DNA from 3 places in the Nocardioides korecus genome. Region 3 is predicted to be linked to each of the others. Evidence: predicted binding sites of a transcription regulator. Region 3 holds the regulator's gene; each other region holds the start of a gene.
The links. The regulator LexA, encoded in region 3, represses DNA repair genes until DNA is damaged. The targets are predictions, from matches to a motif close to TCGAACANNTGTTCGA.
Positions count from the first base shown of each region.

Region 1: ruvC (crossover junction endodeoxyribonuclease RuvC) is a predicted target of LexA. The motif match lies at 2,819-2,834, and genes of this name have one in related genera.
Region 2: ACYVDA_RS05180 (HNH endonuclease signature motif containing protein) is a predicted target of LexA. The motif match lies at 1,192-1,207, and genes of this name have one in related genera.

Region 1 covers NZ_BAAGZO010000009.1:40,068-44,204, reverse strand. Annotated here, with positions in the region: gene pgsA (phosphatidylinositol phosphate synthase) at 1-114, shown strand, start outside; gene pdxS (pyridoxal 5'-phosphate synthase lyase subunit PdxS) at 158-1,075, shown strand; gene pdxT (pyridoxal 5'-phosphate synthase glutaminase subunit PdxT) at 1,329-1,979, shown strand; gene ACYVDA_RS17105 (YebC/PmpR family DNA-binding transcriptional regulator) at 1,981-2,745, shown strand; gene ruvC (crossover junction endodeoxyribonuclease RuvC) at 2,863-3,423, shown strand; gene ruvA (Holliday junction branch migration protein RuvA) at 3,420-4,034, shown strand; gene ruvB (Holliday junction branch migration DNA helicase RuvB) at 4,044-4,137, shown strand, end outside.
Region 2 covers NZ_BAAGZO010000002.1:402,387-406,523, forward strand. Annotated here, with positions in the region: gene ACYVDA_RS05170 (Gfo/Idh/MocA family protein) at 1-132, shown strand, start outside; gene ACYVDA_RS05175 (SGNH/GDSL hydrolase family protein) at 186-1,013, shown strand; gene ACYVDA_RS05180 (HNH endonuclease signature motif containing protein) at 1,245-2,582, shown strand; gene ppsA (phosphoenolpyruvate synthase) at 2,797-4,137, opposite strand, start outside.
Region 3 covers NZ_BAAGZO010000002.1:271,675-275,811, reverse strand. Annotated here, with positions in the region: gene ACYVDA_RS04585 (hypothetical protein) at 1-122, shown strand, start outside; gene ACYVDA_RS04580 (lysoplasmalogenase) at 171-1,016, shown strand; gene ACYVDA_RS04575 (LysM peptidoglycan-binding domain-containing protein) at 1,145-1,660, opposite strand; gene lexA (transcriptional repressor LexA) at 1,968-2,711, shown strand; gene ACYVDA_RS04565 (M12 family metallo-peptidase) at 2,814-4,137, shown strand, end outside.

The sequences.
Region 1 (4,137 bases), on a different contig from region 3:
TACGTCGCGCTGTGGGTGCTCGCGCTGGCCAACACCCAGACGGTGCTGCTGCGCGTGCTGAAGGTCCGCAAGCAGGCGCTGGCCGGCAGCGGTGGGCCGCTCCCGGGCGCCTGATCCCGGGTGGGGGAGCCGGGGGCTCCGGACGTAAGATCCAGCCATGGCTGACATCCCTTCCTCGATCCCCCAGACCTCCCCCGAGACCGGCACCTCCCGCGTCAAGCGCGGCATGGCCGAGATGCTCAAGGGCGGCGTGATCATGGACGTGGTCACCGCCGAGCAGGCCAAGATCGCCGAGGAGGCCGGCGCCGTCGCGGTGATGGCCCTCGAGCGGGTCCCGGCCGACATCCGCGCCCAGGGCGGCGTCTCCCGGATGAGCGACCCCGACATGATCGACAGCATCATCGCCACCGTCTCGATCCCGGTGATGGCCAAGGCCCGCATCGGTCACTTCGCCGAGGCCCAGGTGCTGCAGAGCCTCGGGGTCGACTACATCGACGAGTCCGAGGTGCTCACCCCGGCCGACTACGCGAACCACATCGACAAGTGGGCCTTCCAGGCGCCGTTCGTCTGCGGGGCGACCAACCTGGGCGAGGCGCTGCGCCGGATCACCGAGGGCGCGGCCATGATCCGCTCCAAGGGCGAGGCCGGCACCGGTGACGTCTCCAACGCCGTGACCCACATGCGCACGATCCGCGGCGAGATCCGGCGCCTGGCCGCGCTCTCGCCCGACGAGCTCTACGTGGCGGCCAAGGAGCTGCAGGCGCCCTACGACCTCGTCGTGGAGGTCGCGCGCAACGGCAAGCTCCCCGTCGTGCTGTTCACCGCCGGCGGCATCGCCACCCCGGCGGACGCCGCGATGATGATGCAGCTGGGCGCCGAGGGCGTCTTCGTCGGCTCGGGCATCTTCAAGTCCGGCAACCCCCAGCAGCGCGCGGAGGCGATCGTCAAGGCCACCACCTTCCACGACGACCCCGACGTCGTCGCCAAGGTCTCGCGCGGCCTGGGCGAGGCCATGGTCGGCATCAACGTCGAGGACATCCCGCAGCCGCACCGCCTCGCCGAGCGTGGCTGGTAGTCCATTTAATCCAATTCGTCATGTTTGTCGGTTTCTCGGACATCATGGACGTGGCCGCCTGAGGCGGCCGACCCACCGGGCCCCGGTGTGGTGCCGCCGCGGGGGAGGCACCACACCGGGGCCCGGCCCGTCCGCCCCCTAGGGTGTGCCGGTGCCCGCCCCGCTCCACGACCCCACCGACCCCACCGACCCCGCCGACACCCCCGACCTCGCGGTCCCGCCCCACGTCGACCCCGCCGGTCCCACGATCGGGGTGCTCGCCCTCCAGGGGGACGTGCGGGAGCACCTCCGGGCCCTGCGGGCGCTGGGGGTGCCCTGCCTCGGCGTACGCCGTCCCGAGGAGCTCGCGGCCTGCGACGCCCTCGTCCTGCCCGGTGGGGAGTCCACGACCATGGCCCGCCTGCTCCGGGTGTTCGGGCTGCTCGAACCCGTCCGCAGCCGGGTCGCGGCCGGGATGCCGGTGCTCGGGACCTGCGCCGGCATGATCCTGCTGGCCGACCGCGTGCTCGACGGCGAGGAGGGCCAGGTCACGCTCGGGGGGCTGGACGTCACGGTGCGGCGCAACGCCTTCGGCCGCCAGGTCGACTCCTTCGAGGGGGAGGTCGAGATGACCGGTCTCGGCGACCCGGTGCACGCGGTCTTCATCCGCGCCCCCTGGGTGGAGTCGGTCGGCCCCGGGGTGGAGGTCCTCGCGCGGGTGCCGACGGGAGAGGCCGCGGGTAGGATCGTCGCGGTCCGTCAGGGACCGCTGATGGCGACCTCCTTCCACCCCGAGGTGGGGGAGGACACCCGGGTCCACCGGCTCTTCCACGACCTCGTGGTGTCGAGCCTGGCGGGAGCGGGGTCGGCCCCGCAGCCCGGGGAGGCCGAGCCGACGACGACGACGCAGGAAGGAAGGCGCTGACATGTCAGGCCACTCCAAGTGGGCGACCACCAAGCACAAGAAGGCGGTCATCGACGCCCGTCGCGGCAAGATGTTCGCCAAGCTGATCAAGAACATCGAGGTCGCCGCCCGGATGGGCGGCGGTGACGTCTCGGGCAACCCGACGCTCTTCGACGCCATCCAGAAGGCCAAGAAGTCCTCGGTCCCCAACGACAACATCGACCGCGCGGTCAAGCGCGGGTCCGGCGCCGAGGCCGGCGGCGCGGAGTACTCCACGATCATGTACGAGGGCTACGGCCCGAACGGCGTCGCGTTCCTGATCGAGTGCCTGACCGACAACAAGAACCGCGCCGCGATGGAGGTCCGCACGGCGATGACCCGCAACGGCGGCTCGCTGGCCGACCCGGGCTCGGTCTCCTACCTCTTCCACCGCAAGGGCGTCGTGGTGGTGCCCGTCGAGCAGGACGGCAAGCAGGTCGGCGAGGACGACGTGCTCGAGGCGACCCTCGAGGCCGGCGCCGAGGACGTCAACGACCTCGGCGACTCCTTCGAGGTCGTCAGCGAGCCCACCGACCTGGTGGCCGTGCGCTCCGCGCTCCAGGAGGCCGGGGTCGACTACGACTCCGCCGACGCGTCGTTCGTCCCCTCGATGCAGGTCGAGCTGGACTCCGAGGGCGCCGGCAAGGTGTTCCGGCTCGTGGAGGCGCTCGAGGACCTCGACGACGTGCAGAACGTCTACGCCAACTTCGACGTCTCCGACGACGTGATGGAGTCCCTCGAGGCCTGATCCCGCGCGTCAGCCCGCGGCCGGCTGCCGGAGTGTCGCGGCCGGCCCCGGGAGGCGGCTCGCCTAGCGTGGTGCGAACAGGTGTTCGGACGACAGGGAGCTGAGTCGATGCGCGTGCTGGGGATCGACCCCGGGCTGACCCGGTGCGGCGTCGGCGTCGTCGAGGGCTCCCTGGGGCGGCCGCTGTCGCTGGTCGACGTGGGCGTGGTGCGGACCCCCACCGACCTGCACGTCTCCGACCGGCTGCGACTGCTCGAGGTCGGCCTCGAGGAGTTCCTCGACCGCACCCGTCCCGACGCCGTCGCCGTCGAGCGGGTCTTCAGCCGCAGCGACGTCAGCACGGTGATGGGCACCGCCCAGGCCAGCGGCGTGGCCATGCTGGTGGCCGCACGACGTGGCCTCCCGGTCGCGTTGCACACCCCCAGCGAGGTCAAGGCGGCCGTGACCGGCAACGGCCGGGCCGACAAGGCGCAGGTCGGGACCATGGTGGCCCGGCTGCTCCGCCTGGACGCCGTGCCCAAGCCCGCCGACGCCGCCGACTCGCTCGCCCTGGCGATCTGCCACGTCTGGCGCGGGGGAGCCTCCCAACGCCTGGAGGAGGCCGCCGCCGCCCAGCGCAAGGCCCTGGCCGCCTCGCGCCGCACCCCCGCCCCGACCAGCAGGAGGACCGTCCGGTGATCGCCTTCGTCCGGGGCCGCGTCGCGGCCGTCGGCCCCACCTCGGCCGTCCTCGAGGTCGGCGGGGTCGGTCTCGACCTCCAGTGCACGCCCGACACCCTCGCCGGGCTCCGGCTCGGGCACGAGGTGGTCCTCCCCACCAGCATGGTCGTGCGGGAGGACTCGCTCACCCTGTTCGGGTTCGTCGACGACGACGAGAAGCAGATGTTCGAGCTCGTGCAGACGGCCAGCGGCGTCGGCCCCAAGCTCGCCCAGGCGATGCTGGCCGTGCACCGGCCCGAGACCCTCCGACGGGCCGTGGCCGCCGACGACGTCAAGACCCTCACCGCCGTGCCCGGCATCGGGGTGAAGGGCGCCCAGCGGATCATCCTGGAGCTGCGCGACCGGATCGGCGCCCCGGGTCTCGCACCGGGCACCGCTGCCGCGGGTGCTGCCCGCCTCGGCACCGTCGACTGGCAGGCCCAGGTGCAGACCGGGCTGGTCGGGCTGGGGTGGAGCGCCAAGGAGGCCGACCGGGCCGTCGCGGAGGTCCAGCCCGAGGCCGAGATGATGGGCGTCCCCGACGTCGCCGTCCTGCTCCGCAGCGCGCTGCGCGCCCTGAGCAAGGCCTAGCCGGTGCCCATGGACGAGTCCCAGCTCGAGGCGGCCGAGGCGGCGTACGTCTCCGGGCGGGCGCTGACGGCGGCCGACGCCGACGGCGACGAGCGCGTGGTCG
Region 2 (4,137 bases), 130 kb from region 3:
ATGGAGGCGCTCGCGGTCGCCGTGACCAACGAGCAGGACGGAGCCGTCGACGTGCACAGCGGCCTGCGGGTGCACCGGCTCCTGGTCGACGTCGAGCAGCAGCTCGCGGCCCAGGGTGTCGCGGACAGGTAACGATCCGGGCTCGACCCCGCGCGTCCCCGGATCCCGTTGAGAGAGTGGGGTGCATGACGTCCGACATCTCGGGGCGGTCCGTCCACGCCCCCGTGCAGCCCTCCTCCGCGCACCGGGGGTCCCGGGCCCGCTCGGGCCTGGCCGCGGCGGTCGCGCTGGTGGCCCTCCTGGCGGCCGGCCTCGCCCTCGGTGCGGCGCCGGCCCAGGCGGCCACGAACGGCTCGATGGTCACGCTCGGCGACTCGGTGGCCTCGGGCATGCACTGCTCGTGCACCCCCTTCCCGCAGCAGTACGCCGCGCAGGTCGCCCGCAGCACCGGCCACCCGGTCACGATGCGCAACCTGGCCTTCCCCGGGGCGACCAGCGTCGACGTGCTGTCGCAGGTCGGGCAGTCCTCGGTGCAGTCGACCGTGCGCTCCTCGGCCACCGCGCTGGTGATGATCGGCGCCAACGACTTCGAGTACGCCTTCGAGGGCGTGCTCGCCCACCAGCGCCGCGCGTGGGTCGCCTTCCCGCGGGTGGCCAGGCGCGTGCAGGCCAACGTCACGACGATCGTCCAGACGCTCCAGCGGCTGCACCCCGGCATCCGGGTCGTCGTCGCGGACTACTGGAACGTGATGCGCGACGGCAAGGTCGGTCTGCGCACCTACGGTGCCTGGGGGGAGTCCAAGGCGGTGCAGGCCACGACGTACGCCAACCAGGGCCTGGCGCACGCCGCCAGCGCGACGGGCGCGACCTTGGTCTCGACGTACACCGCCTTCAAGGGCAGCCGCGGCACCGGCGACCCCACCGCGCTGCTCGCCTCCGACGGCGACCACCCGAACGCCCGCGGCCATGCGCTGATCGCCTCGGTGTTCCTCGCCGCCGCCCGCGTCGGCTGACCGGGAGCGCGCAACACCCCACACGCACGCCGAGGGGGCTCGTCCGCACGCCGAGGGGGCTCGTCTGCACGGCGAGGAGGCTCGTCTGCACGGCGAGGAGGCTCGTCTGCACGCCGAGGGGGCTCGTCTGGCGGAGGCGCTGGATGAGCCGTTCCACGGAACTGTCCGGATGCTGGAATCGAACACTTGTTCCCAGGCCGTACTGTCGGTGGTCGGTGCTGGGATGGACTCATGTCAGCGATCGCCCAGGCCTCCGACCTGCATCCCCTGCAGGCCGTGGCGTCGTGCCTGGACGCGGTCGACGCAGCTCTCAAGGACCTGCCCGGTGGTGCGCTGCCCAGCGCGGGAGCCGGGGCCGTCGAGGATTTGGTCGTCCAGGTGGCGCAGGCCGAGCGGCAGCTCCGTGAGCTGAGGCTGCGTCTCGCCCGCACCGCCGAGCAGTCACGGGCCCAGGAGGTGGACGGAGCGACGGGGGCCGATGCCTGGCTGGCACGGCTGACCGGCTCGACCCCGGCGGTCGTGCGGGGTGGGTTGCGTCTGGCGCGACTCCTGGAGGAGCGCTACCCGGCCGTGCAGCAGGCCTTCGCGGGCGGGCAGCTGGGGGAGTCCCACGCGCGGGTGATCGTGGCGGCGGCCGAGGACGTGCCCGCCGGGGTGAGCGAGGCCGATCGGCAGACCGCCGTGGCCGAGCTGGTGCGCGAGGCGGTGTCGCGCCGGCTCGGCGTGGACGCGCTGCGGCGCCGGTCGCGCCGGATGCTGGCCGTCGTCGACCCGCGTGCGGCCGACGAGCACCAGGCCACGATGCTCGCCGAGCAGGAGTCCCGCGCGGCGTCCGCGACCTGGCTGACGCTCCACGACAACGGCGACGGGTCCTGGGCCGGGCGCTTCGTCCTGCCCGACCTGCACGCCCACCTGCTGATGACGCGGTTGCAGCACCTCGGTGCGCCGCGTCGGCTCTCGCGCAACCGCGCGGGCGAGCGGGTGGTCGACGAGGCGGCCGGTGACGTCCCGGGCGCGAGCTGGAGCGAGTCGCTGGGCGCGGCCTTCTGCGAGCTGGTGGAGCACCTCCCGACCGAGGGCCTGAGCGGCCACGGTCGGGTCGGGGCCGTGATCGCCGTCCATCTCGACCACGAGCGGCTGCTCGACGGCCTCGGGGCGGCGCGGCTCGACAGTGGGGCCGAGATCTCGGCCGGGGAGGCCCGGAGACTGGCCTGCGGGGCCGGCATCCTCCCGATCGTGTACGCCGGCGGCTCGCTGCCGTTGGACCTCGGACGCACCTCGCGCCTGCACAGCAAGGCCCAGAGGCTGGCCCTGTCGGCCGTCCACGACACCTGCGCCGCCGAGGGCTGTCGTCGACCCTTCGCCTGGACCGAGATCCACCACCCCGAGGCGTGGGCCCGGGGCGGACGGACCGACCTGGCCAACGCGTTGCCGCTCTGCGGCTGGCACCACCGCCGCGCCCACGACACCCTCCACGAGCTGACGACCCTGGCCAGCGGCGAGGTGCGCTTCCGGCGACGACGCCCGCGGTCGACCTGGCCCGGCGACCCGGACCCGCCGGACGGGTGAGGGGCCGAGGACCCGTTCGTCCCGGCGCAAGGCCCACCCGGGCGTCCTGGTCGCCGGCCTGCGCGGCCTCGCGTCTCGGCTCGAGGAGGCGGGGGTCGAGGTCACCTGGGACGGGGAGTTCCCCGGTCACGACCGGTTCTACGCCCACGACCCGTTCGGCAACCGCCTGGAGTTCCTCGAGCCGCGCCCGGCCTGACGTCGGGAGCGGACCGGGTCAGTCCAGCTTCACCTTGGACAATGCCAGCCAGGTGTCGACGACGGTGTCGGGGTTGAGCGACATCGAGCCGATGCCCTGCTTGAGCAGCCACTCGGCGAGGTCGGGGTGGTCGCTGGGGCCCTGGCCGCAGATGCCGACGTACTTGCCGGCGTCGCGGCAGGCCTTGATCGCGCGCTCCAGCATGAACAGCACCGCCGGGTCGCGCTCGTCGAAGGAGCCGGCGACCAGGGAGGAGTCCCGGTCCAGGCCCAGGACCAGCTGGGTCATGTCGTTCGACCCGATCGAGAAGCCGTCGAAGTGCTCGAGGAACTCCTCGGCCAGGATCGCGTTGGAGGGCACCTCGCACATCATCACGACCTGCAGGTCGTTCTCGCCGCGCACCAGGCCGTGCTCGCCCAGCAGCCGGATGACGCCCTCGGCCTCGGCCACGGTGCGCACGAACGGGATCATGATCTTGACGTTGGTCAGGCCCATCTCGTCGCGCACGAACCTCAGCGCCTCGGCCTCCATGGCGAAGCACTCGGCGAACTCCTCGGAGAGGTACCGCGAGGCGCCGCGGTAGCCGATCATCGGGTTCTCCTCGTGGGGCTCGTAGAGCTCCCCTCCGACGAGGTTGGCGTACTCGTTGGACTTGAAGTCGCTCATCCGCACGATCACCGGCTCGGGGGCGAACGCCGCGGCCAGGATCGAGATGCCCTCGGTGACCCGCTGGACGAAGAAGTCGCGCGGGCTGGGGTAGGCCTTGACCGTCTCAGCGATCTCCGAGCGCAGCGGCTCCTCGAGCCGGTCGTGGTCGAGCAGCGCCTTGGGGTGGATGCCGATCTGGCGGTTGATGATGAACTCCAGCCGCGCCAGGCCGACACCGGCGTTGGGCAGCTGGGCGAAGGAGAACGCCTGCTCGGGGGTGCCGACGTTCATCATGATCTTGGTGGGGATCTCCGGCATCGCCGACAGCTCGGTCTCCTCGACGTCGAAGTCGAGCAGCCCCTCGTAGACCAGGCCGGTGTCGCCCTCGGCGCAGGAGACGGTGACCTCGCGGCCGTCGGTCAGCTCCTGCGTGCCCGACCCGGTCCCGACGACGGCCGGGATGCCGAGCTCGCGGGCGATGATCGCGGCGTGGCAGGTGCGGCCACCACGGTTGGTGACGATCGCGGAGGCGCGCTTCATGATCGGCTCCCAGTCGGGGTCGGTCATGTCGGCGACGAGCACCTCGCCCTCGACGAACTCGTGCATCTGCTCGATCGAGGTCATCACCCGGGCGGCGCCGGCGCCGATCTTCTGCCCGATGGCGCGGCCCTCGACCACGACCTCGCCGTCCTTGGCCCGCATCTTGAAGCG
Region 3 (4,137 bases):
CGCAGTGGTCGCTCAACGGCGGCCCGCTGCGGCCGGTCACCGGGACCGTCACCACCACGGGCCCCGCGACCCCGCTGCGCGTGGCCGAGGCCAGCCCGGCCCTGTCCGGCGAGGGCCACTGAGGCACTGCTCGAGCCACCTCGGGACCGAGACACCGCTAGCGTCACCCCATGCTGCTGCGCCGACGTCCTCACCTGCCTCGGACCACCGGTGACGCCGGGACAACCTCCCGTCGACTCACCGCGGGGTACGCGGTGCTCGCGGCCACCGACACCTGGCTGGCCGGACGCCCTGAGGCGTGGGCGCACCGGGCCCGGGTGATCACCAAGCCCGCTCTGATGCCCACGCTCGCGGGCTCGTTGCTCCTCGCCCCGGGCGCCGCCACCTCGCCAGTGCGGTCCTCCACCCTCGTCGCCGAGGTGGCCGGGTGGGGTGGCGACGTCGCCCTGCTGCGTGAGGGCACCGGAGCCTTCCTGACCGGGGCGGGCAGCTTCGCCGTGGGCCACGCGGCGTACCTGTCGGGGTTCTGGAGGCACCGTCGACGCGAGCCCCTGCTCGACGCACTGGGTCCGCGCGTCGTGCTGGCGACCGCGGCGACCACCACGCCGGTGATCGCCGTCCTGGCCGGGCGGCACGACCGGGTCCTCGCCCTCGCCGTCCTGGCGTACGCCGGCGCGCTGGCCACCATGACCAGCGCCGCGCTCCACCTCGACCGGGAGCTGCCGACCCGCGCTCGCGTCCTCGTCGGGGCGGGGGCCGTCCTGTTCCTGGTCTCCGACACCGTGCTGGCGTGGAGGACCTTCGCACCGCCGCCAGCGCTGCCCCCCGCACCGGGGCCGGCGGCGGAGCTCACCTCACCCGCCACCGGGGTGCCGGCACCCAGCCCACGACCCGACCCGTGGGAGCGCCTGGTGATGGGGACCTACACGACGGCTCAGCTGCTGATCCGTCTCGGAGCCGGTGCCGCCGGCACACCGAGCGTGGTCTCGACGACGGACGCACGGCTCCGCGCCTGAGTGATCGCCGTCTCGACCGGCTGGACGTGACCGTGGGGCGGAACCGGTGTGATGCGGTCCCGCCCCACGTCTTCCCCTGCGCCACCGACCCGGGTCGAGGAGGTCGGTGGCGCGAGCAGTGTGATGCCTCAGCCGAGGGGAACGGCGAGCTTCTGGCCCTCGCTGAGCGAGGACGACGGGAGCGAGTTCAGCTCCTGGATCTGGTGCACCGTCTCGCGGATGTGACCCGGGGCGGCGACGTCTGCGGCGATCCCGTAGAGCGTGTCGCCCGCGTGGACCGTCACCACGCGCACCGGGGGCGGCGTGCCGGCGTCGCGGGTCGCGACCGCGGAGAACCCGCCGAGGGTCAGCAGGACGGTGAGGGCCGCACCCAGGAACACCGCGAGCGCGGTCAGCCGACCGCGCCGGGTCAACCGCACCCGGCTGCGGGCCGGGGCCGGGGCGGCCCGTCGCGCGGTGGCCCGCCGGGGGCCGGCGGTGCGCTGCTGCGGCACGACCAGGGCGAGCCGACGGTCGCCGTAGTCGAGGTCGAAGACCGTGGCGAACTCGACGTCGGTGGCGTCCAGGACCGGGCCCGCCGAGCGGACCAGGGCCTCGAACGCGGAGTCGTCGTGGACGTGGGGGGTGATGTTCAGCGTGCTCATCGGTCAACCTCTTTCGGGGAAGTGCCCGCTCCGGGTGGAGCGGACGAGGGAAGCGACCCCTGCTTGGTGTGTGCTCCGATGTCTATCGGCGACCACCGACAAGACCTTCCGCCCGGACGGGCTGGACCTTGGATCGGTGACGTCCGAACAGACATTCGATCGAACACATGAGCGACGTTAGAGCACGTGTTCGAACGGAATCAAGCATTTCGTCGAACAAATGTTCGGACGGGCTCGGCGCTGAGCGCGACACGCCGTTCGAACATGTGTTTGAAGTGACCCGTGTGACTGGACTAGGTTCCCTTCCATGGCGACTCGCGAATCCTCGAACGGCAAGAGCACCGCGGGTCGCGTCACGGAGCTCCCGGACGCGGCCCCCGACAGCACGGGACTGACCCCACGTCAGCAGCGCATCCTCAACGTGCTGCGCGAGAGCATCGAGAAGCGCGGCTACCCGCCCAGCATCCGCGAGATCGGCGAGCTGGTCGGCCTGACCAGCTCCTCGAGCGTGGCCCACCAGCTGCGCGTGCTCGAGCAGAAGGGCTTCATCAAGCGCGACCCCAACCGGCCGCGCGCCCTCGAGGTCTTCATCCCCGAGCTGATGGCCGCCCGTCGTGCCATCAGCGAGGCCGACGAGGCCGGCTACGACCCCACCGGGTCCGGCGACGCCATGCCGACCGCCACGATGGTGCCCATGGTCGGGCGGATCGCCGCCGGTGGGCCGATCCTGGCCGAGGAGCGGGTGGAGGAGATCTTCCCGCTGCCGAAGTCCCTGGTCGGCGACGGCACCCTGTTCATGCTGGAGGTCGCCGGCGATTCCATGATCGACGCGGCGATCTGCAACGGCGACTACGTGGTCGTCCGCAAGGAACAGACCGCCGAGAACGGCGACGTCGTGGCCGCCCTGCTGGACGGCGAGGCCACGGTCAAGACCTTCCAGCGCAAGGACGGGAAGGTGTGGCTGATGCCCCACAACGACGCCTACGACCCCATCGACGGCACCTACGCCACCATCCTGGGCAAGGTCACCGCCGTCCTGCGGAGGATGTGATCCCGAGATTGTGTGACTGCTTTGTCCGTTTTGGGTGACTAGGACGGTTTTGCGGCGCATGATCACGGGGTGACCCGACGTACGACCTCTGCCCTGGCTCTCGTGACCGGCGCCCTCGTGGCGTCCGGTGCCGTTGTGACCGTCGTCCACGGCGGCGCGGAAGCGGCGCCCGGCCCCGGCGCCACCCGGGAGCAGGCCGGTGTCCAGGCTGTCGCGGCGCCGCCCGTCACGGTGCGCACCTCGTCGATCGGGAGCAGGCGCGGGACGTCGGCCCCGACCGGCGCCCCCGCGCTGCCGAAGCCGGCCGCCACCGCCGGGTCGACGTCCGTGCCGACCAAGCCGCTGCGTCACGGCTCGCCGGTCCACGTGGTCGCCACCAGCAACCTGCTTGCCCGGCCGACCCACGGACAGGCCGCGGTCGACGCCCTGGGGGGCCGGATCCACGAGGCCGCCCGTCGCAGCGGCGTCAGCGCCGGTCGCCTGCGCCAGCTGCTGACCACCGACTCCACCGCCTGGGTGGGTCGCAACGGCAGCCTGTTCTACCTCGACCCCGCCGCCCACCGCGTCGAGGCGGGCGCGGCCACGACGTCCGGCCCGAGCACGACGGCTCGACTGGCCCTGCCGGCCGACCAGACCTTCAAGCTGCACAGCAACCCGGGCTCGACGCACAAGATCTTCCTCGACATGGACGGGGCCTACGTCAGCGGCACCGGCTGGAACTACAACGGTCTCGCCGCCGGCTCCGTGGCCGGCGTCAACGGCGGCGGCAGCACCTTCACCGAGGCCCAGGACGCCTGGATCCAGGAGGTCTGGCGCCAGGTCTCGGAGGACTACGCGCCCTTCGACATCGACGTCACCACCGAGGACCCCGGTGTCGCCGGCTACACGCGCTCGAGCGACACCGACACGGCGTACGGCACCCACGTCGTGTTCACGATGAACTCCGCCACCAAGTCCAAGCTCTGCAACGGCGTCAACTGCCTCGGCCTGGCCATGGTCGGCACCTTCGACCTGGTCGACTCGGCCGGCGTCTACCAGCCCGCCTGGGTCTTCGCCGACGCCACCACCAACGCCACGATCGCCGCACAGGGCGCCGCCCACGAGGCCGGCCACACCCTGGGGCTGAGCCACGACGGCACCAAGACCGCCGGCGCGGGCAGCTACTACGCCGGGACCGCCGCCTGGGGTCCGATCATGGGCTTCGCCACCAACCGGGCGTTGAGCCAGTGGAGCAAGGGCGAGTACGCCGACGCGAACGAGACCCAGGACGACCTGGCCGTGATCGCCGCCAACGGCGCTCCCCTCAAGGCCGACGACCACGGCGACACGACCGCCACCGCCGACCAGCTCGGCGCCGCGACGTCGTACGCCGCGACCGGGATCATCTCGACGCGCACCGACGTCGACGTCTTCGCCGTGGACCGTG